2 linked regions of the Streptomyces collinus Tu 365 genome follow. The protein of the gene in region 2 interacts with the protein of the main gene of each other region in a pairwise test. Links are inferred from orthologs where the notes say so. Each region holds a gene or a part of one and is shown on either strand. Other genes may lie near its edges. The genes, in order: B446_RS24945 and B446_RS09525.

Region 1 (11,499 bases), 3.5 Mb from region 2 along the record:
GCGGACGACCGGCAGCTCGTCGTGGCCGCGCTCCGGGTGCTGACCTCCGCCCACCGGCTGCACGAGGTCTGGTACTCCGGCAGCGATCCCGACGGCGTGGCGGGGCAGGCCGCCGGGCATCCGTTTTCGGCCGCCTGCGTCCAGCCGTACACCGGCGAGGAACCCCGCGGATGACCTCGGTGACCGTGCCCGGGCTCCTCACGGAACTCGCCGGCACCCGGCCGTCACCCGACGGCACCGCGGCACTGCGTGCCGTGCTGCACGCCCGCAGGCTCCTGACACTGAAGGCCCTCCTGCTGCGCTACGAGCGGCAGCGCGCCGAACTGCCGCCCGAGGCGTGCGCGCGCTTCGAACGGGACTGGGCCCTGCTGGAGACGGCCGAACGCACGGACGCCGACGCCGTCCGCGAGGTGGTCGACTACCCCATGACCGGAGCCTGGCTGACCGAGGCGCTCGCCGCGCCGCCCGGCCCGCCCTTCGAGCGGCACTTGGCCCACCTCGGCGGACTGGCCGCCGCCGCGGCCGTCCGGGCCGGCTGCCGCCGCGATGTGACGCGCGTCGATCCCCCTGACCCGCTGCACCTGCCCGGCCTCGGCACCCTGCGCGGGCCCGCCGCCGGGCCGCCCGGCACCACCGCTGTCGCCGGCAGCGACCCCGCCTGGACGCCGCTGGCCCCGCTGACGGCCGGCGCCGTCCTCGACGACCTCGACCCGTACCGGGTGCCGGCCGCCGGGATCGGCCCCGGCGCGCTGCGGGCGGCCGAGCGCGGCCGCGTCGACCACGAGCGCTGGAGCCGGCTCTGGCGCGCGGCGCACGCGCTGCTCGCCGCGGCCCACCCCGAGCGCGCCGCCGAGACCCGGGCGACGGTGCGCGCCCTCGTCCCGCTGGAACGCCCCGGCCCGACCGCCGGCCCCCCGATCAGCGCGACACGCCGGGCCGCCCCCGGCGCGGTCCTCGCCGAACCGCCCCGGGACGCGGGCGCCCTCGCCGACCTCCTGGTGCACGAGACGCACCACACCAAGCTGGCCGCGATCGGGGAGGCCGTGCCGCTGCTGCGGCCGGGCGCGGACACCCTGCACCGGGTCGCCTGGCGGCCGGACCCGCGGCCGGTGTCCGGCGTGCTGCAGGGCGCCTACGCGCATCTGGCGCTGCTCGACCTGTGGTGGCGGGCCCGGGCGGGACCGGCCGTGCCCCCGGGGTGGCGGCTGCACGCGCACAGCCGGTTCGAAGCCCACCGGGACGAGGTCGCCGAGGCCTTGTCGATCCTGCGCGATTCAAGTGAACTGACCTCTGCGGGAAGGGAGTTCGTTCGTGGCATGGACCGGCACCTGGCCCGGCTCGGCACACTGACCCGGCACCCGGCATGACGCGGTGTAGAGGTCCGGTTGCGTTACGTTATGCATGCGGTCGCCCAGCGTGGGACGGCGGCGGGAACAGGGAGCGGTCATGGCGGAGCAGCGGCGGTCGGGCGGAGACGGTCCTGGGGCACCGGAGCACTTTCTGGTGGTCTTCCCCGGATACCACCGCTCCTGGGCGGCATGGATCGCGTACTGCCTGGAGCGCCAGGGCCACCGCACCACCCTGCAGCGCTGGGACCCGCCGCGCGAGGCGTCCCTGGAGGACTCCCTCGGCGACCTGCTGCTGTCCAGCGGACGCATCCTGCTCGTGCTCAACGACTGGTTCTTCGAACTGGGCCCCCGCCCCGCCGGCGAGTGGAACGACGTCCTGCGCGGCTTCGTCGCCGCGCACGCCGAACGCTTCGCCGCCGTCAACCTGACCAACCGGCCGCTGCTGCCGGCCACGGCGGTGCTGGAGCCGGCCAGCCTGTGGGGGCTGAGCGAGGAGGCCGCCGAGGAGCGGCTGCTGGGCCGGCTCGCCCTGGAGCGCCGCCGGGTCCCGAAGGCGCTGCCCGGCCGGGTCCGCTACCCCGACAACCGGTGCGACATCTGGGGCGAGGTGCCGCGCCGCAACTCGCGCTTCACCGGGCGCGACGACCTGCTCAACGACATCCACCAGCGCCTCGCGGACGCCGAGCAGGGCGCCGCCGCCTGCACCCTGCTCGGCATGTCCGGCATCGGCAAGACCCAGCTGGCGGCCGAGTACGCGCACCGCTTCAGCACCGACTACGACCTGGTGTGGTGGGTCAACTCCGACGACCGCAACATCCAGCGCGACCGTCTCGGCGAACTCGCCGTGGAGCTCGGACTGCCCATCGGCGGCGAGCCCGGCGAGCGCATCCGGGCCGTGCGGGACGCCCTGCGACGCGGCGAGCCGTACAACAACTGGCTGCTGGTCTTCGACGGCTGGGACGACACCGAGGGGGTCAGCGCCCTGCTCCCGCAGGGCAGCGGCCACGTCCTCGTCACCTCCCGCAACCGCGCCTGGAGCGAACACGGCGAAGTGGTGCAGGTGCCCACCTTCCTGCGCAGCGAGTCCACCGCCTACCTGATGCGCCGCGCGCCGCACATCACCGCGACCGAGGCCAACGAGGTCGCCGAGGAGTTCGGTGACGTGCCGCTGCCGCTGGTGCAGGCCGCCTCCTGGCTCGGCGAGTCCGGCATGGACGTGCCCGAGTACCTGCGCATGGTGCGCGAGGGCAGCCTGTCCACCGTGGACGAACCGGCCTCCGGGGAGGACTTCCCGCAGTCCTCGCTGACCTCCTGGTCGATACTGCTCAACCGGTTGCGCGGCGCCCAGCCGCAGGCCATCGACGTCCTCAGCCTCTGCACCTCGTTCGCGCCCGGCCGGATCCCGCTCGGCCTGATCCGGGCCTACCCGCGCGCCGACCTCCCCGAGGAACTGCGCTGGATGGCCACCGACCTGCCGGCCTGGACCCGGGCGCTGGACACCCTGGTCAACTACTCGGTGCTGACCCGGGAGACGCGCGGGCCGGTGGGCGCCGAGATGGGCCCGCACCAGGAGTCGGTCCACATGCACCGGCTCGTCCACGACATCGTCTCCAAGCTGACCAGCGAGGACAGCCGCACCCGGCACCGCCGGGCGGTGCGCACCCTGCTCGCCGAGGCCGACCCCGGCAACCCGGCGGACAGCCGGACCTGGCCCCGCTACGCCGAACTGCTGCCGCACCTCGAACCGTCCGGCGCCCTGGCCAGCAACCAGCCCCGGGTGCAGGAGCTGCTGCTGAACTGCCTGCGCTACTGCGTGCGCAGCGGCGAGTACAACAGCGGTCTCGACCTGGTCCGCAAGATCCGCGAGGCGTGGTCGCAGTTCATGGACCCGCTGGCCCAGCCGGTGCTGGACCTCACCACCCAGCAGAGCAACATGCTGCGGGCCAGCGGCAGGTTCCGCGACGCCTACGACCTCGACCACGCCGCCCTGGACAAGCTCCGGGCGGCCCCGCAGCCCAACGTGCTCGGTGAACTCGTCACCCGCAGCGCCATGGCGGCCAGCCTGCGCCACCTGGGCCGCTACCGGGAGGCCCACGACCTCCAGCGCGAGGTCCTGGCCGGCAACGAGCGCCTCCTCGGCCAGGACGAGCCCCCCACCCTGGTGGCCCGGCACAACCTGGGCGTCGGACTGCGCCTGCTCGGCCGCTACGCGGAGGCGTACGAACTCGACCTGGAGACGCTGGCCCGCCGCGAGAGCGTACTGCGCGCCCGGCACATCACCACCCTGAACTCGGGCAACGCCGTCACCCACGGCCTGCGCCTGCTGGGCCGCTACCGCGACGCGCTGGTCCGGCAGGAGCCCGTGGTCCGGCTCCATGTGCAGGTGCTCGGCCCGCAGCACCCGCAGACCCTGGAGGCCCGCGCCCAGCTCGCCATGTGCCGCCGCCGCGAGGGCAGCCTCTCGCAGGAGGTGGGGCCGTCCATGGCGACCCTGCTGGAGCAGCTCGAGCAGCTGCACGGCCGCGAGCACTACCGCACCCTGGCGTTCCTCACCAACTACGGCAACTTCCTGCGGGAGCACGGCGACCTCAGCCAGGCCCGGGACCTCATCGACGAGGCCGAGGCCGGCTACCGCTCCCTGCTCGGGCCGGCCCACCCGGTGGCCACCGGCATGCTCTCCAACACCGGCCTGGTCATGCAGGCCGCGGGCGAACGCGCCGAGGCGATGGCCATGTTCGAGGCGGCCCTCGCCGGGCTCAGCGCCACGCTGGGCACCGAGCACCCCTGGGTCCTGGGCTGCGCGCTCAACGCGGCATCCGCCCGCAACTTCAACGGGCGGATCCCCGACGCCGTGGAGCTGAGCCGGGAGACCCTGCGCAGAGCCCAGCGGACCCTCGGCCCCCAGCACCCGCTCACGCTGTCCTGCCAGGTGGCGCTCGCCGCCGACCTGCGGGCCGCACGCGAACAGGAGGAGGCCGGGAAGCTGGAGGAGGACGGCCTCCTGGGCCTCACCCGCACCCTGGGCGCCCAGCACCCCCACACCATCTCGGCCCGCCAACGAACCCGCCCCTACTGGGACTTCGAAGCCTACCTGGGCTGAAGCGCCCCCGAAGGGGCGCGGGGAACGGCGCGAACAACCCCCACGAACCAGCACCCGCGCACGCCCCGAACACCCCCTCCGAGCAGGCGAAGGGCCCGGTACCGAGCGGAAACTCGGCACCGGGCCCCAGGAGATCAGCGGCCGAACCGCCGGAGGCCTACGCCTCGAACACCTCACGCACCAGCTGTTCCTGCTCCGCCTGGTGGCGCTTGGCGGAGCCCACCGCCGGGGACGAGCCGTGCGGGCGCGAGATACGCCGCAGCCGCTCGCCGGCCGGGATGTCGGCGCCGACCGCCAGGTCCAGGTGGTCGATCAGGTTGAGCGCGATGAACGGCCAGGCACCCTGGTTCGCCGGCTCCTCCTGCGCCCACAGGTACTTCTCGGCGTTCGGGTACTTGTTGACCTCGGCCTGGATCTCGGTACCCGGCAGCGGGTACAGGCGCTCGATGCGGATGATCGCCGTGTCCGTGACACCGCGCTTGACCCGCTCGGCCTCCAGGTCGTAGTACAGCTTGCCCGCCACGAAGACGACCTTGCGGACCGCGGCCGGGTCCACGCTGGCGTCGCCGATGACCGGGCGGAACTGACCCGAGGTGAACTCCTCCGTCTTCGACGCGGCGGCCTTCAGGCGCAGCATCGACTTCGGCGTGAAGACCACCAGCGGCTTGTGGTGCGGGTTGTGCACCTGCCACCGCAGGAGGTGGAAGTAGTTCGACGGCAGGGTCGGCATGGCGACCGTCATGTTGTTCTGGGCGCAGAGCTGCAGGAAGCGCTCGACACGGGCCGAGGAGTGGTCCGGGCCCTGGCCCTCGTAGCCGTGCGGCAGCAGGAGGGTGACGCCGGACGTCTGGCCCCACTTCTGCTCGGCCGCCGAGATGTACTCGTCGACCACGGTCTGCGCGCCGTTGACGAAGTCGCCGAACTGCGCCTCCCACATGACCAGCGCGTCCGGGCGGGCCAGCGAGTAGCCGTACTCGAAGCCCATGACGGCGTACTCGGAGAGCAGCGAGTTGTAGACGTTGTAACGCGCCTGCTCCTCGGCGAGGTACATCAGCGGCGTGAACTCCTCGCCCGACTCGCGGTCGATGAGGACCGCGTGACGCTGGCCGAAGGTGCCGCGCTGGGAGTCCTGGCCGGACAGGCGGACCGGGGTGCCCTCCAGCAGGAGGGAGCCGACCGCGAGCGTCTCGCCCATGCCCCAGTCGATCGTGCCGTCCTCGACCATCGCCGCGCGGCGCTGCAGCTGCGGCAGCAGACGCGGGTGGACGTGGAAGGAGTCCGGGATGTTGACCTGGGACTCGGCGATCCGCTTGACGACCTCGGAGGAGATCGCGGTGTTCACGGCGACCGGGAAGTCCGCCTGCGGGTCCGAGACCGGGCCGGAGGCCGGCTGGGAGGCGGCCTCGCGGACCTCCGTGAAGACCTTCTCCAGCTGGCCCTGGTAGTCCTGCAGCGCCTGCTCGGCCTCTTCCAGGGTGATGTCGCCGCGACCGATCAGGGACTCGGTGTAGAGCTTGCGCACCGAGCGCTTCTTGTCGATCAGGTCGTACATCAGCGGCTGGGTGAAGGCCGGGTTGTCCGACTCGTTGTGACCGCGGCGGCGGTAGCAGATGAGGTCGATCACCACGTCCTTGTTGAACGCCTGGCGGAACTCGAAGGCCAGACGCGCGACGCGCACCACGGCCTCCGGGTCGTCGCCGTTCACGTGGAAGATCGGGGCCTCGATCATGCGGGCCACGTCGGTGGCGTACATCGACGAGCGCGAGGACTCCGGCGCCGCGGTGAAGCCGACCTGGTTGTTGATGACGATGTGGACCGTGCCGCCGGTGCGGTAGCCGCGCAGCTGCGACATGTTCAGGGTCTCGGCCACCACGCCCTGGCCCGCGAAGGCCGCGTCGCCGTGCAGCGCGACGGGCAGGACCGTGAAGTCCGTGCCGCCCTTGTTGATGATGTCCTGCTTGGCGCGGGCGATGCCCTCGATGACCGGGTCGACCGTCTCCAGGTGGGACGGGTTGGCGGCCAGCGAGACCTTGATCTGCTCGCCGTCCAGGCCGGTGAAGGTGCCCTCGGCGCCCAGGTGGTACTTCACGTCGCCGGAGCCGTGCATCGACTTCGGGTCGAGGTTGCCCTCGAACTCGCGGAAGATCTGCGCGTAGGACTTGCCGACGATGTTGGCGAGGACGTTCAGGCGGCCGCGGTGGGCCATGCCGATGACGACCTCGTCCAGGCGGGACTCCGCGGCGGAGTCGATCACCGCGTCGAGCAGCGGGATGACGGACTCGCCGCCCTCCAGCGAGAAGCGCTTCTGGCCGACGTACTTCGTCTGCAGGAAGGTCTCGAAGGCCTCGGCGGCGTTCAGGCGGCGCAGGATGCGCAGCTGCTCCTCGCGCTCCACCTTCGAGTGCGGGCGCTCCACGCGGTCCTGGATCCACTTGCGCTGCTTGGGGTCCTGGATGTGCATGAACTCGATGCCGGTGGTGCGGCAGTACGAGTCGCGCAGCACGCCGAGGATGTCGCGCAGCTTCATCAGCGACTTGCCGGCGAAGCCGCCGACCGCGAAGTCGCGCTCCAGGTCCCACAGGGTGAGGCCGTGCTCGGTGATGTCCAGGTCGGGGTGCTTGCGCTGCTTGTACTCCAGCGGGTCGGTGTCGGCCATCACGTGGCCGCGGACCCGGTAGGAGTGGATCAGCTCGAAGACGCGGGCGGCCTTGGTGACGTCGTCGTCGTGGGAGGCGTCGATGTCCTTGAGCCAGCGGACCGGCTCGTAGGGGATGCGCAGCGCCTCGAAGATCGCGTCGTAGAAGCCGTTCTCGCCGAGCAGCAGGTTCGCGACCTGGCGCAGGAACTCGCCGGAGGCGGCACCCTGGATCACCCGGTGGTCGTAGGTCGACGTGAGCGTCATGACCTTCGAGATGCCGAGCTTGTTCAGGGTGTCCTGGGAGGTGCCCTGGAACTCCGCCGGGTAGTCCATGGAGCCGACGCCCATGATCACGGACTGGCCGGGCATCAGACGCGGCACGGAGTGCACGGTGCCGAGGCCGCCGGGGTTGGTCAGGGAGACCGTGACACCGGTGAAGTCGTCCATCGTCAGCTTGCCGTCGCGGGCGCGGCGGACGATGTCCTCGTAGGCCTGCCAGAACTCGAAGAAGTTCAGCGTCTCGGCCTTCTTGATGGCGGCCACGACGAGCTGGCGGTCACCGTTCGGCTTGACCAGGTCGATGGCCAGGCCGAGGTTGACGTGCGGCGGCTTGACCAGGGTCGGCTTGCCGTCCTTCTCGCCGAACGACCAGTTCATCGCCGGCATGGCCTTGATGGCCTGCACCATCGCGAAGCCGATCAGGTGCGTGAAGGAGATCTTCCCGCCCCGGGCGCGCTTCAGGTGGTTGTTGATGACGATCCGGTTGTCGAACAGCAGCTTCACCGGGACCGCGCGGACCGAGGTGGCGGTCGGCAGTTCCAGCGAGGCGTTCATGTTCTTCGCGACCGCGGCGGCGGGGCCGCGCAGCGTGATCAGCTCCGGGCCCTCGGGCGCGGCGGCGGGGGCGGCCTTGGCCTTCGGCTGAGCGGGCGCCTGTGCGGGCGTCGCCGGCTTGGCCGGGGCGGGGGCCGCGGCATGCGCCGCGGGAGCAGGGGCCGGGGCGGCCGCGGGCTTCGGAGCGGCCGCAGGGGCCGGCGCGGGCGCGGCCGCCGGGGCCGGAGCCGCGGGCTGGGCCGGGGGAGCCGAGGAGGTGGTCTCTGCGGCCCCCGCGGCCGCAGTACCCGCCGGGGCCGGGGCGGCAGGCGCGCCCGGCTTGTAGTCGGCGAAGAAGTCCCACCAGGCACGGTCTACCGAGTTCGGGTCCTGGAGGTACTGCTGATAGATCTCGTCGACGAGCCACTCATTGGGACCGAACGCAGCAGCGGGGTTCTTCCCGGCTTGGTCGTCGGTCGAGATGCTCGAGTTACTGGGGGACTGTGGCGACACGGCGGCAACCGCCCTCTTCCGCTTCACAAGGTGATGGACAGCGGGAATAAAGGCTACGCCCCCAAGACGGTGAAGGTCAGGTCGGGCCCGTTCATCGTCGCGTAAGTCACATCGAAAATCTTGTTTCAGGGCTTGAAATGGCGGGAAACAAGCGTGGTTCCGGATGTGCCGGGGTGCGCGTGGGACAGCCGGGGGCGGCCCTGCGTCGGCGCGTCCGGGGCCCGGCCCTGATCACACGTGTCCGGCTGTGCGGACACCCGTGGATCTTGTGGCTCCGGTTCGGACTTTACGTCAACTTGGGACGGAAGTCAGTCCCGGAAGAGTGACGATGATCCGGCACCCCCGCTCGGATTCGGCCACACCGATCCGGCCGCCGTGCAGATCCACCGCCCACCGGGCGATCGCCAGGCCGAGGCCCGTACCGCCGTCGCTGCCCGGCCCGTGCGGCCGGTTCACGGCGCCCCGGTTGAAGCGCTCGAACACGCGGTGCCACTCCGAGCGGGGGATGCCGGGACCCTCGTCCAGCACCTCCAGCTCCAGCGAGTCCGGCTGCGCGCCGCGCCGGGCCCGCACGGTCACCCGGCCGTGCGGCGGGCTGTGCTTGACCGCGTTGTCGATGAGGTTCGCGACGACCTGGTGGATGCGCTCGGGGTCGGCGTGCGCGGTCAGCTCCGGCGGGGACACGTCCAGGTGCAGATGCACGTCTGTGCGGGTGTGGCTGCCGGATCCCGACGCCATGCCCGCGCGCGCCGAGGCCACCATGTTGGCCTCCTTGAGCACGCCCGAGAGGTACGGCCACACCTCGAAGCGGCGCGTCTTCAGCGGCACCACGCCGTTGTCCAGCCGGGAGAGGTCCAGCAGGGTCTCCACCAGCCGGCCGAGGCGCTCCGTCTGCTTCAGGGCCGTCCGCATGGTCTCCGGGTCGGCCTCGGTGACGCCGTCGACGATGTTCTCCAGCACCGCGCGCAGGCCCGCGATGGGCGTGCGCAGCTCGTGCGAGACGTTCGCGACCAGCTCCTTGCGCTGCTGGTCCTGTGCCTCCAGCTCGTCGGCCATGACGTTGATCGTCTCGGCCAGGTCGCCCAGCTCGTCGCGGCGGTTCTCGCGCACCCGGCGGGTGTAGTCGCCGCGCGAGATGGACCGGGCCACCGCGTTCATCTCGTCCAGCGGCGCGGTGAGCGAATGCGCCACGAACTGCGTGATCAGCAGTGTGGCGATCATCGAGAAGACCGTGATGAAGCGGAGCTCCGTCTTGGTGTGCACGGCGATCATCGACAGACCGGTGGTGATCAGCACCGAGATGACGACCAGAGCGCCCAGCTTGGTCTTGATCGAGAACGGGCGTACGCCGCCCCAGGGCTCCTCTCCCAGGGGCCCGGGGCTCCTCCGTGCGGCCTCCCGCCCGCCGCTCATGGCGTCGGTGTCTCCAGGGCGTAGCCGACACCGTGCACGGTGCGGATCCGCTCGGCGCCGATCTTCCGGCGCAGCGCCTTGATGTGGCTGTCGACGGTCCGGGTGCCGGAGGCGTCGGCCCAGTCCCACACCTCGGCCAGCAGCTGCTCCCGGGAGAGCACCGCGCGCGGGGTGTTCGCCAGGCACACCAGCAGGTCGAACTCGGTGGGCGTGAGGTGGACGTCCTCGGAGCGCACCCGCACCCGGCGCTGCGCGTGGTCGATCTCCAGCTCGCCGAGCCGCAGGATGCCCGAGCGGGGCGTGGAGGCGGCGACGGCCGCCCGCTCCACCCGGCGCAGCAGGACGTGCACCCGCGCGGCCAGCTCCCGCATCGAGAACGGCTTGGTCATGTAGTCGTCGGCGCCGACGCCGAGGCCGACCAGCATGTCGGTCTCGTCGTCCCGCGCGGTGAGCATCAGCACCGGCACCGGGCGCTGGGCCTGCACACGGCGGCAGACCTCCAGGCCGTCGAAGCCGGGCAGCATGATGTCGAGGATCAGCAGGTCGGGCTGCCAGGCCTCGGCCGTGTCGACCGCGGCCGGACCGTCACCCGCGGTCTGCACGAGAAATCCCTCGGCACGGAGCCGGGCCGCGATGGCGTCGACGATCGTGGGGTCGTCCTCGACGACCAGCACCCGGCGCTGTGCGCCCGGAGTGGTCGTCGCCGCGCCGGTCTGGGAGGTGTGTGTCTGCTCCATCGCCCGCCCCTGTTGCTTTCCGGAATCCGTGGGGTGATCCCATGACTGCGTTTGACGCTTGAATGATCGGCGTCAGGGCAGCACATTACGGGGACACCCCGTACCGTCGCTATCCAGGGCGGACAGCGAGGTGGACAGCGTCCGGAACGCCCCGGGCAACGGGCACCTCTTCGGTACGCACGTGGCGGAACCCGGCATTCCGCAAGGTTCCTTCAAATTCCGCAGAGGGCTCGGCCGACCATACCGCCAGCACGCCTCCGGGCCTCAACACCCTTGCGCAGGCGGCGAGTCCAGCGGGTGTGTAGAGACCGCCGTTGTCCTCGGTCACCGTCCACCCGGGGCCGTTGTCGATGTCGAGGCAGAGCGCGTCGAACGTGTCGAACGTCTCATTGACGTAGGTCACGAGGTCGGCTTCGACGATCTCGGCACGCGGATCGGCCAGCGCGGCCCGCGAGAGCGCGGACAGCGGGCCCCCGTCGCGGTGCCAGGCGACGACGGCGGGTTCGCGCTCGACCACGCTGATCCGGCCCCAGGCCGGGTTCGCCGCCGCGTGTGCGAGCGAGAAGCCCACGCCCAGGCCGCCGATCAGCACGGCGGGCTCGGGACGGCCGTCCAGGGCGCCGTACGCGGCGTCGACCAGCAGGCGCTCCGAGCGCCCGTCGGAGGTGTCCATCAGGAAGCAGCCGTTGGCGATGATCTGCAGCAGGTCACCCTGTCTGCGCAGGACCACTTCGCCGTACGGGCCTTCGCGGCGGTCCAGGACCACGGGAGCGTCGTACATGGCAGTCATGCGTCCATCCTGCTCGAACGGGACGCGCGGTTCACGGGAATTGAACGGGAGGCCGCCTGTGGGTGACGTCCGGAGCCGTCCGGGGACGGACGCCCCCTTGCGGTAGGACGCGGCTGTGAATCGGCTCCCGTGTGGCGCGGGTCATG
Region 2 (9,988 bases):
GTCCGCGGCGATCGCGGCCTCCAGGGCCTTGCCGCGCAGCACGGCGCCCTCGCCGTCGCCGGTGTCGACCACGATCTCGGCCGGACGGCGCCGCCGCAGGATCGCCACGAGCCACCACAGGGCGAGCAGCACGAGCACGGCCAGCACGGCGATGACCGTCGGCCACCACCAGTCAGCGTCCTGCCAGTGGGTGCGCTCGGCCCTGCTGAGCAGGACGTCGTGCGGCCCCGAGTGGAGCCACCAACGGGGCGGGCGCACGCCCAGGCCCACGGCCAGCACCGAACCGCCCAGGGCCAGCAGGACCAGCCCCACGATCGCGGTCACCACCCGGTTCACACCGCCCCGGTGCACCCGCCTCACCCCTTCCGTCCGGCCCGGCGGACCCGCACCGACAGCGCGGGGACCCGGCTCAGCCCGAGCCCGCCGACCGCGGCGCCGAGCACGGTGTCCAGGTCGGCGCGCACCTCGTCGAGGTCGCGGAAGTGCGACAGCGCGCGCACGGCGGCCCGCCGGCGGCGCAGCCGCACCCGTACCGACCGCACACCGGAGACCTCCATGGCCCGGTCGCGCAGCACCTGCGCGGCCGCCTCCCGCCGCAGTCCGGCGCGTACGTCGGGGTGCGGGCGCCGCATCGGCAGCAGGCCCCGCAGCCCGGGCGTGACGGCGAGCACGAACAGCCACAGGCCGAGGGCGGCGGCCACGCCCGCCCCGGTCAGCACCCAGACGTCGTCCAGGGGCCGTTCGGCGAGCTGCCGGGCCAGTGCCCGGCGCCACCGCATCGCGGGCCGGTCGGCCCGGACGGCGACCACGTCGTACAGGAGGAGCGCCGAGCCGGCCAGCAGGAGTACGGCCACGATGCCGGCCGGGACGCGGCGCGCCGACCAGAAGCGGCCGCTGCTCCTCGGCGGCGGGGCCGGGGAGCCGTCGGGAGGACCGGCCGCGTCGAGGACGGGCGGTCCGGCCGTGCCGGCCCCGGGAGGTCCGGTCTCGCTCATGTGATCCTCCCGTGGGGCGCGCCGGGCGCCGGTGCCGGGTGCAGCCGCTCGACTTGGACGGCGACCTCGGGCACCTGGAGATCCAGCAGGGTGCCCACCCGCTCCACCACCCGGCGGCGCACGGCGGCGCAGCGGGCGCCGATGTCACCCGGGTAGCCCAGCTCCAGATGGACGCGGACCCGGGCCGTTTCGTGCTGCACGACCACGGTGGCGTGCGGGGCCGCCGCACCGGCGGGCAGCGGGGCCAGCGCCTCGCGCGCCGCCTGCGCGGCGATCTTCGCGACGACCCGGTCGGCGATCCTGAGGGCGCCCCGCTCGGCGGGCGGCACCACGGTCAGGGGCGGGCGCGCCGTGCCGGTCTGCGCGCTCACGGCGGTCACCGCCGCCGGTCGCGCCGGTCGTCGCGGAGGCGGAAGAAGTCGCCGAGTTCCAGGTCGCCGTCCAGGAACCGGCCGGCGACGAAGCCGACGGCACCCAGCGCGGCGACCAGCAGGAAGGCCCCGAACCCGCCGAACCAGCCGGCGAAGCCCAGCGCCATCCCGGCGATCATGCCGACCACGGCCATGCTCATGCAGCGCTCCTCAGCTGGTCAGGGATGTGGATAGGGGTGCGGATGGGGGTGCGGACGAGGGTGCGGGTGCCGACACCGGTGCTCACTGGATGCGGGGCGGCTGGAGCTCCTCCTCTTCCTCCTCCTCGGGAAGCTTGACGTCGCTCACCGCGATGTTGACCTCGACCACCTCGAGTCCGGTCATGCGCTCCACGGCGGCGACCACGTTCTCCCGCACCGCGCGAGCCACCTCGCCGATCGACACGCCGTAGTCCACGACGATCTCCAGGTCGATCGCCGTCTGCACCTCGCCGACCTCGGCCTTCACGCCCCGGGTCACGGACCTCGTCGAGCCGCCCGGCACCCGGTCGCGCACGGCGCCGAAGGTGCGGGCCAGCCCGCTGCCCATGGCGTGGACGCCGACCACGTCCCGTGCCGCGAGACCGGCGATCTTCTCGACCACGCCGTCGGCGATGGTCGTCCTTCCCCGGGTCGCCGGGTCGCCGCCGCCCCGTCGGGTGGGCTTGCGGGTGGACACCTGGGGCTCGTTGTCACCGTCTGGGGTCGTCGTCATATCGGTCATCGCCGTACGTCCCTTTCGGTCGTCTTCCTGCGACCACCGTAAGCAAGGATGCGCGGTCGCGCGCCGGGGATGCGGCAGATGCGCGGTCGCGCGCCGGGGATGCGGCAGGCTGGAGGAATGACGGCGGACGGTTGGACACAGGGTGTCAGGCACCAGCTGGCGCTGGGCAGGCTGCTGCCGCTCGGCGGACCGCGTGACGGCGCGTGGATCGCCGAGGGGGCGGCCGCGGCGGTGCTGGCCGGCGCCGCGGCGGGCCTGCCCGGGGTACGGCTGGGCGCGCTGCGGATCGCGTCGGCCGATCCCGACGACGTCCACGAACCGGTGGTGGCGCCGCCGCCGGGCGCCCTGGCGCCCGGGTCCCTCCGGGTGACGGCGGACTTCGCGGCAGACGCCGCCGAGCCGCTGCCGGAGGCGGCCGCGCGGCTGCGCCTGGTGCTGGCGGCGGCCGCTGCGGAACGCCTCGGCCTCGCCGTCACGGAGGTGGACCTGCGGGTGACGGACCTGCTGGAGACGGACGCGCCGCGGCCGGCGGACGCGCGGCCGGGGGCGGCCCGGACCGCGTGGCGGCCCCAGGCGGCCCGGGAGGCGGCGGAGCCGGACGAGGCCCGGGTGGTCGCGGCCGCGCTCGCGGTGCCCGGGGTGGCGCGGCTGACCGGCTCGCTCGGCGGACTCGGCCGCGCGGTGCGCATCGAACGGAGCACCGTCGGCACGTCGCTGCCCCGGCGGCAGGTGCGCGTGGAACTGGCGACGGGCGCGGGGCACCGGGCCGTGGACGTGGCCCGTCTGGTGCGGATCGCGGTCCGCGACGCCTTCGACGATCACCCGGCGGTGACGGTCCTGGTCACCGGCGTGGAATGACCGCCCACCGGGGCGCCACCCTGGCTGGGGCGCCACCACCCGCTGAGGGGCCACCCTCGCCGGGAGCGTCACCGCGGGAGGGGGCCACCGCCGGCGGGGGACCACCGCTGGGGGTCATCACCGCCAGCAATCCCCGCCGCCGGGTACCTCACCGGGCCCGGGACGGCTGTGACGGACCCGGCACAGCTGTCCCCGGGCGGGGACGGCTGTCACCGGGGCCCGGCACGGCTGTCACCGGGCCCGGGACGGGTCAGCGGCTCATTCGCCGGTGCCGGCCAGGTCCCGCAGTCGTCGGGCCTGGGCGGCGCGCTCGGCGGCCCGCTGCTCGTCGTAGGTGCGGCCGGCCGCACCCCGCAGCAGCGCCTTCGTCTCCACGACCGCGTCCCGCGGCGCGGCGAGCAGCGCGGCGGACAGGTCCCGCACGGCGCCGTCGAGTTCCCCGCCGGGCACCGCCAGGTTGGCCAGCCCGGACGCCACCGCCTCCTCGGCGCCGACGAACCGTCCGGTCACACAGATCTCGAGCGCGCGGGCGTACCCGACCAGGTTGACCAGCGGATGCGTGCCGGTCAGGTCGGGAACGATGCCGAGGGCGGTCTCGCGCATGGCGAACTGCACGTCGTCGGCGACGACCCGCAGGTCGCAGGCGAGCGCGAGCTGGAACCCGGCACCGATGGCATGCCCCTGGACAGCGGCGACGGACACGATGTCGTTGCGCCGCCACCAGGTGAACGCCTCCTGGAACTCGGCGATGGACGCGTCGAGCCCGGCGTCGTCACGGCGCGCGAGATCGGTGAAGGTCGGCTCGCCCGGAATCCCCTCCAGGGTGAACATCTGCCGGTCCAGCCCGGCGGAGAAGGATTTGCCCTCGCCGCGCAGCACCACGACACGGACGGAGCCCGGCAGCAGCCGGCCGGCCTCGGCGAGCGCCCGCCACAGGGCCGGGCTCTGCGCGTTGCGCTTGGCCGGGTTGGTCAGCGTCACCGTGGCGAGCGCGTCGTCGACGGTGAGCCGTACGCCGTCCTTGTCGAGTACAGGAGCGAGGTCCTGGTCGGGCGAAGCCATGGGGCGCCTCCGGTGGGTGCAGTCGTCGCGCATGCCGACGGCATGCCAAGTGACTGCACAGTAACCACCCGGCCGATCAAGGGGCACCCCCGGGCCCGTCAGGACCCTGGGGAAGGACCGGCCGGATGGTCACCATCGAAGACGGTGGGCCGCCCGGAGTCAGGACGATGCGGCCTTCTTGCCCCGGGTCGCTCCGCCACGCCCACGGAGCGTGACGCCCGACTCGCTGAGCATCCGGTGTACGAAGCCATACGAGCGGCCGGTCTCTTCGGCCAGCGCCCGGATGCTCGCACCGGAGTCGTACTTCTTCTTCAGGTCTGCCGCGAGCTTGTCGCGCGCGGCGCCGGTCACCCGGCTGCCCTTCTTCAGAGTCTCGGCCACCCGTGCCTCCTCATGGGAAGTGCGCTCTGGTCTCCTCATGATCACCCCTCCGGGGCGGGATGGCCACCCATTCGGCAAGGTCCGTGAGACATCGTTGTGACGACAGGAGCGCTTCCCCACATCCGGAATCAGGGATTCCGCCATGGCGTGCACGGCGGTTCGGACGGTCGGATTCACGAAGTGCCAGGTCAGCGAAGCGCGGCGGCCGATCCCCGGGCAGAGAGGGGATCGGCCGCGAAATCGGTGTACGACACACCTCGATACGAGGAGATCTCACACAGATGGTGGATCACGACTAGGCCGAATGATCCATACGCAGTGGATCAGTCCTCGATCGGGCCGTCCCGGTCACTCCCGGTTCACGCCAGGGCGACCAGATCCGCGTAGTCGGAGCCCCACAGGTCCTCGACGCCGTCCGGCAGCAGGATGATCCGCTCCGGCTGGAGCGCCTCGACGGCGCCCTCGTCGTGGGTGACGAGCACGACGGCGCCCTTGTAGGTGCGCAGCGCGCCGAGGATCTCCTCGCGGCTGGCGGGGTCGAGGTTGTTGGTCGGCTCGTCGAGGAGCAGGACGTTCGCGGCGGAGACGACCAGCGTGGCCAGGGCGAGACGGGTCTTCTCGCCGCCGGACAGGACGCCGGCCGGCTTGTCGACGTCGTCCCCGGAGAACAGGAACGAGCCCAGCACCTTGCGGACCTCCACGAGGTCCATGTCGGGGGCGGCCGAGCGCATGTTCTCCAGGACCGTGCGCTCGGGGTCCAGGGTCTCGTGCTCCTGGGCGTAGTAGCCGAGCTTGAGGCCGTGGCCGGGGACGACCTCGCCGGTGTCGGGCCGCTCCACACCGCCGAGCAGGCGCAGCAGGGTGGTCTTGCCGGCGCCGTTGAGGCCGAGGATGACGACCCGGGAGCCCTTGTCGATGGCCAGGTCGACGTCGGTGAAGATCTCCAGCGAGCCGTAGGACTTCGACAGGCCCTCCGCCATCAGCGGGGTCTTGCCGCAGGGCGCGGGCTCGGGGAAGCGGAGCTTGGCGACCTTGTCGGACTGGCGGACCGCCTCCAGGCCGGAGAGCAGCTTGTCGGCGCGGCGCGCCATGTTCTGCGCGGCGACCGTCTTGGTGGCCTTGGCGCGCATCTTGTCGGCCTGCGAGTGCAGGGCGGCGGCCTTCTTCTCGGCGTTGGCGCGCTCCCGCTTGCGGCGCTTCTCGTCGGCCTCGCGCTGCTGCTGGTAGAGCTTCCAGCCCATGTTGTAGACGTCGATCTGGGACCGGTTGGCGTCCAGGTAGAACACCTTGTTGACGACCGTCTCGACCAGGTCGACGTCGTGGGAGATCACGATGAAGCCGCCGCGGTAGGTCTTCAGGTAGTCGCGCAGCCAGATGATCGAGTCCGCGTCGAGGTGGTTGGTCGGCTCGTCGAGCAGCAGTGTGTCGGCGTCCGAGAAGAGGATGCGGGCCAGCTCGATACGCCGGCGCTGACCGCCGGAGAGCGTGTGCAGGGGCTGGCCGAGCACGCGGTCGGGCAGGTTGAGCGCGGCGGCGATGGTCGCGGCCTCGGCCTCGGCGGCGTAGCCCCCCTTGGTGAGGAACTCGGTCTCCTGGCGCTCGTACTGCTTCATGGCCTTGTCGCGGGTGGCGCCCTTGCCGTTGGCGATGCGCTGCTCGTTGTCGCGCATCTTGCGGATCAGCACGTCGAGGCCGCGGGCGGACAGCACGCGGTCACGGGCGAGGACGTCGAGGTCGCCGGTGCGGGGGTCCTGCGGCAGGTAGCCGACCTCGCCGGAGCGGGTGACGGTGCCGCCGGCCGGGATGCCCTCGCCGGCGAGGACCTTGGTCAGGGTGGTCTTGCCCGCGCCGTTGCGGCCGACGAGGCCGATGCGGTCGCCCTTGGCGACGCGGAAGGTGGCGTTCTCGATGAGGACGCGCGCACCGGCGCGCAGCTCGATACCGGAGGCGGAGATCACGGACAGACTCCAGGACGTACGTGGGAGGCGGGTGGGCGGCTGAGGACGTTCCCGCCGTCTAATGCGCGAGGAGAATGGCCATGGAGGCAATTCTAACGGGGCCGTGCAAGCGGTTTTTCTACGTGCGCGTGTTCGGGCCGCGGCGCGGGGCGCCGTCGGTGGCGGCTGCGAGACTCGGGACCGGGGGGCGGGGTACGGCAGGACAGGGCACGACCAGCGCACGACCAGGGCAGGACCGACGCACCGAGGAGTGATCGGCATGGCAGGCACCGGCGGACGGCCGAGCATCTACCCGACGCTGCTGTACGCGGACGCCAGGGCGGCGATCAGGCAGCTCACCGAGGCCTTCGGGTTCACCGAGCTGTCGGTGTACGAGGCGCAGGACGGCACGGTGATGCACGCCGAGCTGGTCCAGGGCAGGGGCGCGGTGATGGTCGGCTCCAGGGGCCGCGGCGGCCTGTTCGACTCGGCGATGGGGAACGCGGGACCGGCGGGGGTGTACGTCGTCGTGGACGACGTCGACGCCCATCACGAGCGGGCCGTGGAGCACGGGGCGGAGATCCTGATGCCCCCGACGGACCAGGACTACGGCTCGCGGGACTACCTGGCCCGGGACGCCGAGGGCAACATCTGGAGCTTCGGCACGTACGCCCCCGAGATCGGCTGCTGAGCGGCCCGCTTCCGCCGCGTGCCGGCTATCCCCCGGTGTGCACTTGGAACGCGGCCCGGCGCACGGCCTTGGCGAGGGCCGGGTCCGGGTGGGCGGCGGCGAGCGCGACCAGGACCTGCACGGTGCGCGGGTGGCCGACGGCGCGGACCTCGTCCAGCAGCACGGGGACGGTGGGCTGCACCGCGGCCTCCAGGTGCCGTACCAGCATCGTCGTCTCTCCGTGGTCGGCGACGGCGGCCGCGGTGTCGACCCACAGCCAGGTGGCCTCCTCGCGGGTCAGGACCTCGTGGGCGTCCTCCGGGTCGACCCCGTCGTGCTCGGCCAGCCACAGCAGGGCGTACGGCCGCAGCGCCGGGTCGTCCACGACGGACCGTACGTCGGGTTCGGCGGGGGCGCCGACGACGCGCAGCGCCTCGAAGGCGAGGCCGCGCAGCAGGGCGTCCTCGCCGCGGGCGGCGGCGAGCAGTTCGGTGACGGCGCTGCCGACGGGCCGGGCGGCCAGCCAGGCGCGGTACTCGGCGCGGGCGGCGTTGGGCCGCAGCTGGGCGCAGCCGCGGAGCATGTCCTCGGCGGACTGCTCGATGTTCCCGGCGGGGCTCTGGGCGGCCACGCAGATCTGCTCCAGCTTGACCCAGACCGCCCAGCTGCCCAGCGGGGTGAGCGTGGCCTGGTTGTCGCCGCAGGTCAGGGCGCCGACGGAGGCGAGGGCGCGCAGGGCCCAGTCGAGCAGCGGCGGCAGCGGGGTGTCCCCGGGCGCCGGCTCGGCGCGCCCCGCGGACTCGGCGGAGCCGGGCTCGTAGGAGACCTCGCAGCGCTCGGTGCGCAGTTCGGTGACCCGCTGCCGGAGCAGGTCGAGGAGCTGCTCGACCGGGACGGGGCCGGCGGAGAGCTGGAGGAAGGAGAGCACCTGCGGCATGGCCGAGACGACCTCGGCGACGGCGGCCGGCTCGTGGTCCGCGGGTTCCGGGCAGGCGAGCGACCAGGCGTCGAAGAGGGCCACCCAGCCGCGCAGCACGGCGCTGTCGTCGCGGTCCCAGGCGCGCAGCCGCCAGCCGGGGCGCGCGCTGTCCCCGTGCACCTCGACCAGTCCGGCGAGGCGGGCGGTGTCCCACTCCGCGCGGACCTGCGTGACGCTGAGGCCGAGTTCGGCGGCGGCGCGCTCGGCGGTGGCGTCGGAGAGGGTGGCCTTGCCGTCGGCCGTGGCGGCGTCGCTTCCCGGGCCGAGGGCGGTGTCGGCCCAGCGGGCCACCCGGACCGCGCCGGCCAGTCCGGTGCGCGCCATTCTGGCCAGTTCCGCGGGCGCGGGAGTGCCCTCCGGCGGCCGGGGCGCGGGGCGGCGCGGGCGCCGCTGGTTCACAGCTGTGGGGGCGGCGGCCAGGGGTCGCGGTCGGACGAGTCGAAGCCTGGAGTCGCGCGGGATACGGGACGTCACGGGTGCAGTCTTCCGGTTGACGGTCCGAAAACCCAAACGGAATGTCACGGGGGGCGACGGGGCTGGCCAACGCACCGGGTCCGATGCCGGGTGAACGGTCCCGATCAGGCCAGTGGTACGCCCCTAAACGGAACCCCTGGAACCGGGGCTTCCGACTCGTTCCGCGGCGCGTACCGCCGCGGGTTCCGCGCCGGCTCCCGCGACGCGCGTGGGAGAGCCGGAAGCGGAGCCGGAAGCCGCCGGGCCGGGCGGGGCCTACAAAAGGGGCGTCAGGAAGCGGCGCAGGCGTTCCTCGTACTCCTCGGGGTCGGCGTTCCACATCGCCGCGTGCGGGGCCTGGGCGACCGTGTGCAGGGCCACGCGGTCCGGGCGGCGGTCGGCCAGGCGGCGGGAGTACTCCCACGGGGCGACCGCGTCGTCCGGCCCGTGGACGATCAGGGTGGGCAGGTCGATCCGGTCGAAGTCGGCCGTCCCGGCGGACCGGTCGGCGTGCAGGCCGGCCCGGCCCTGGGCGGCGCGCACCGCGAGCGGCAGCAGCGGCTCCGGGGTGTGCCGGGCCTGGGCGAGGGCGCGCAGGGTGGCCTCCCAGTCGAGGACCGGGGAGTCCAGGACGAGGCCGGCGATCCGGTCGCGCACGGCGGAGTGCTCGGCGGCGCGCAGGGCCATGGTGGCGCCGGTGGACCAGCCGAGCAACACCACCCGGCGGGCGCCGTAGCGCACGGCGTAGCGGATGGCCGCGTCCAGGTCGCGCCACTCGGTCTCGCCGAGGTGGTTCAGGCCGTCGGGCGGGCGCGGTGCGCCGAGGTCGCCGCGGTAGGAGAGCGCGAGGACCGGCAGCCGGCGGCCGTGCAGGAACTCCATGACGTTCAGGGCCTGCTCGCGGGTGGTGCCGAGGCCGTGCACGGCGATCACCCACATGTCCCGGCTGCCGGGCACGAACCAGGCGGGCAGCGGGCCCAGCTCGCCGGGCACGTCCACGTCGGCGAAGTCGAGCCCCAGGGCGGCGGCCGGGTTGCCGACGTAGACGTTCGGGGTGAGCCAGACGGCGTCGCCGGGGGCGAAGGTGCCGTGCGTGACCCGCTCCAGGCGCCGTACGACGGTGTCGGCGGTCTGCGCGGCCGTGCCGAGCACGGGCCCGACGACCGCGTGCGAGCCGTCGCCGGCCAGGCCGTAGGTGCCCGGACGCAGCGAGGCGAGATCGCGGGTGAGGGTGATCCGGCCGGGGGCCGTGCCGTGCACGGTGAGCCGGGGCTCGGTGGGCAGGGGACGGCCCGCGGGCGCCTTCAGCGCGGCGTCGCTGGCGAGGCGGCCGGCGGCCACGGAGGCCGCGCCGGCGGCCAGCACGGCGGTGAGTGCGGCGGCGGTGGCTCTGACGGTGCGCACGGCTCCAGTGTCGGGGCGGTCCGTGCGCACGGCCAGTGGAAGGGCGGGCCGGGGCGGGAGCGGGCGCGGCCTCGGCAGCGCGGGACGCCCGCGGCCCGGCGGGCCGACGGCGCGGC

The links.
Region 1: the proteins of B446_RS09525 (region 2) and B446_RS24945 interact in binary tests that used the Escherichia coli proteins (3 or more experiments, as listed by UniProt). The link is inferred for Streptomyces collinus Tu 365 from one-to-one orthologs.

What each region holds. Positions count from the first base shown.
Region 1 is NC_021985.1:5,699,416-5,710,914, forward strand. Bases 4,407-8,771 are described here. They hold B446_RS24945 (multifunctional oxoglutarate decarboxylase/oxoglutarate dehydrogenase thiamine pyrophosphate-binding subunit/dihydrolipoyllysine-residue succinyltransferase subunit), read right to left. Parts: upstream 8,414-8,771; coding sequence 4,607-8,413; downstream 4,407-4,606. Other genes in these bases: fxsT (FxSxx-COOH system tetratricopeptide repeat protein), read left to right, coding at 4,407-4,449; B446_RS24950 (sensor histidine kinase), read right to left, coding at 8,705-8,771. Outside these bases: B446_RS24930 (hypothetical protein), read left to right, coding at 1-174; B446_RS24935 (aKG-HExxH-type peptide beta-hydroxylase), read left to right, coding at 171-1,367; more of fxsT, read left to right, coding at 1,447-4,406; more of B446_RS24950, read right to left, coding at 8,772-9,826; B446_RS24955 (response regulator transcription factor), read right to left, coding at 9,823-10,563; B446_RS24960 (hypothetical protein), read right to left, coding at 10,673-11,353. UniProt on the Escherichia coli protein: E1 component of the 2-oxoglutarate dehydrogenase (OGDH) complex which catalyzes the decarboxylation of 2-oxoglutarate, the first step in the conversion of 2-oxoglutarate to succinyl-CoA and CO(2).
Region 2 is NC_021985.1:2,238,292-2,248,279, forward strand. What follows is about bases 4,089-6,942. They hold B446_RS09525 (ABC-F family ATP-binding cassette domain-containing protein), read right to left. Parts: upstream 6,388-6,942; coding sequence 4,789-6,387; downstream 4,089-4,788. Other genes in these bases: B446_RS09520 (helix-turn-helix domain-containing protein), read right to left, coding at 4,208-4,429; B446_RS09530 (VOC family protein), read left to right, coding at 6,647-6,942. In the rest of the region: alkaline shock response membrane anchor protein AmaP, read right to left, coding at 1-360; B446_RS09490 (DUF6286 domain-containing protein), read right to left, coding at 357-995; B446_RS09495 (hypothetical protein), read right to left, coding at 992-1,375; B446_RS09500 (hypothetical protein), read right to left, coding at 1,372-1,566; B446_RS09505 (Asp23/Gls24 family envelope stress response protein), read right to left, coding at 1,649-2,128; B446_RS09510 (hypothetical protein), read left to right, coding at 2,246-2,986; B446_RS09515 (enoyl-CoA hydratase/isomerase family protein), read right to left, coding at 3,245-4,048; more of B446_RS09530, read left to right, coding at 6,943-7,057; B446_RS09535 (hypothetical protein), read right to left, coding at 7,083-8,489; B446_RS09540 (alpha/beta hydrolase), read right to left, coding at 8,745-9,872. UniProt on the Escherichia coli protein: Genetic data indicate it may be involved in ribosome assembly or function.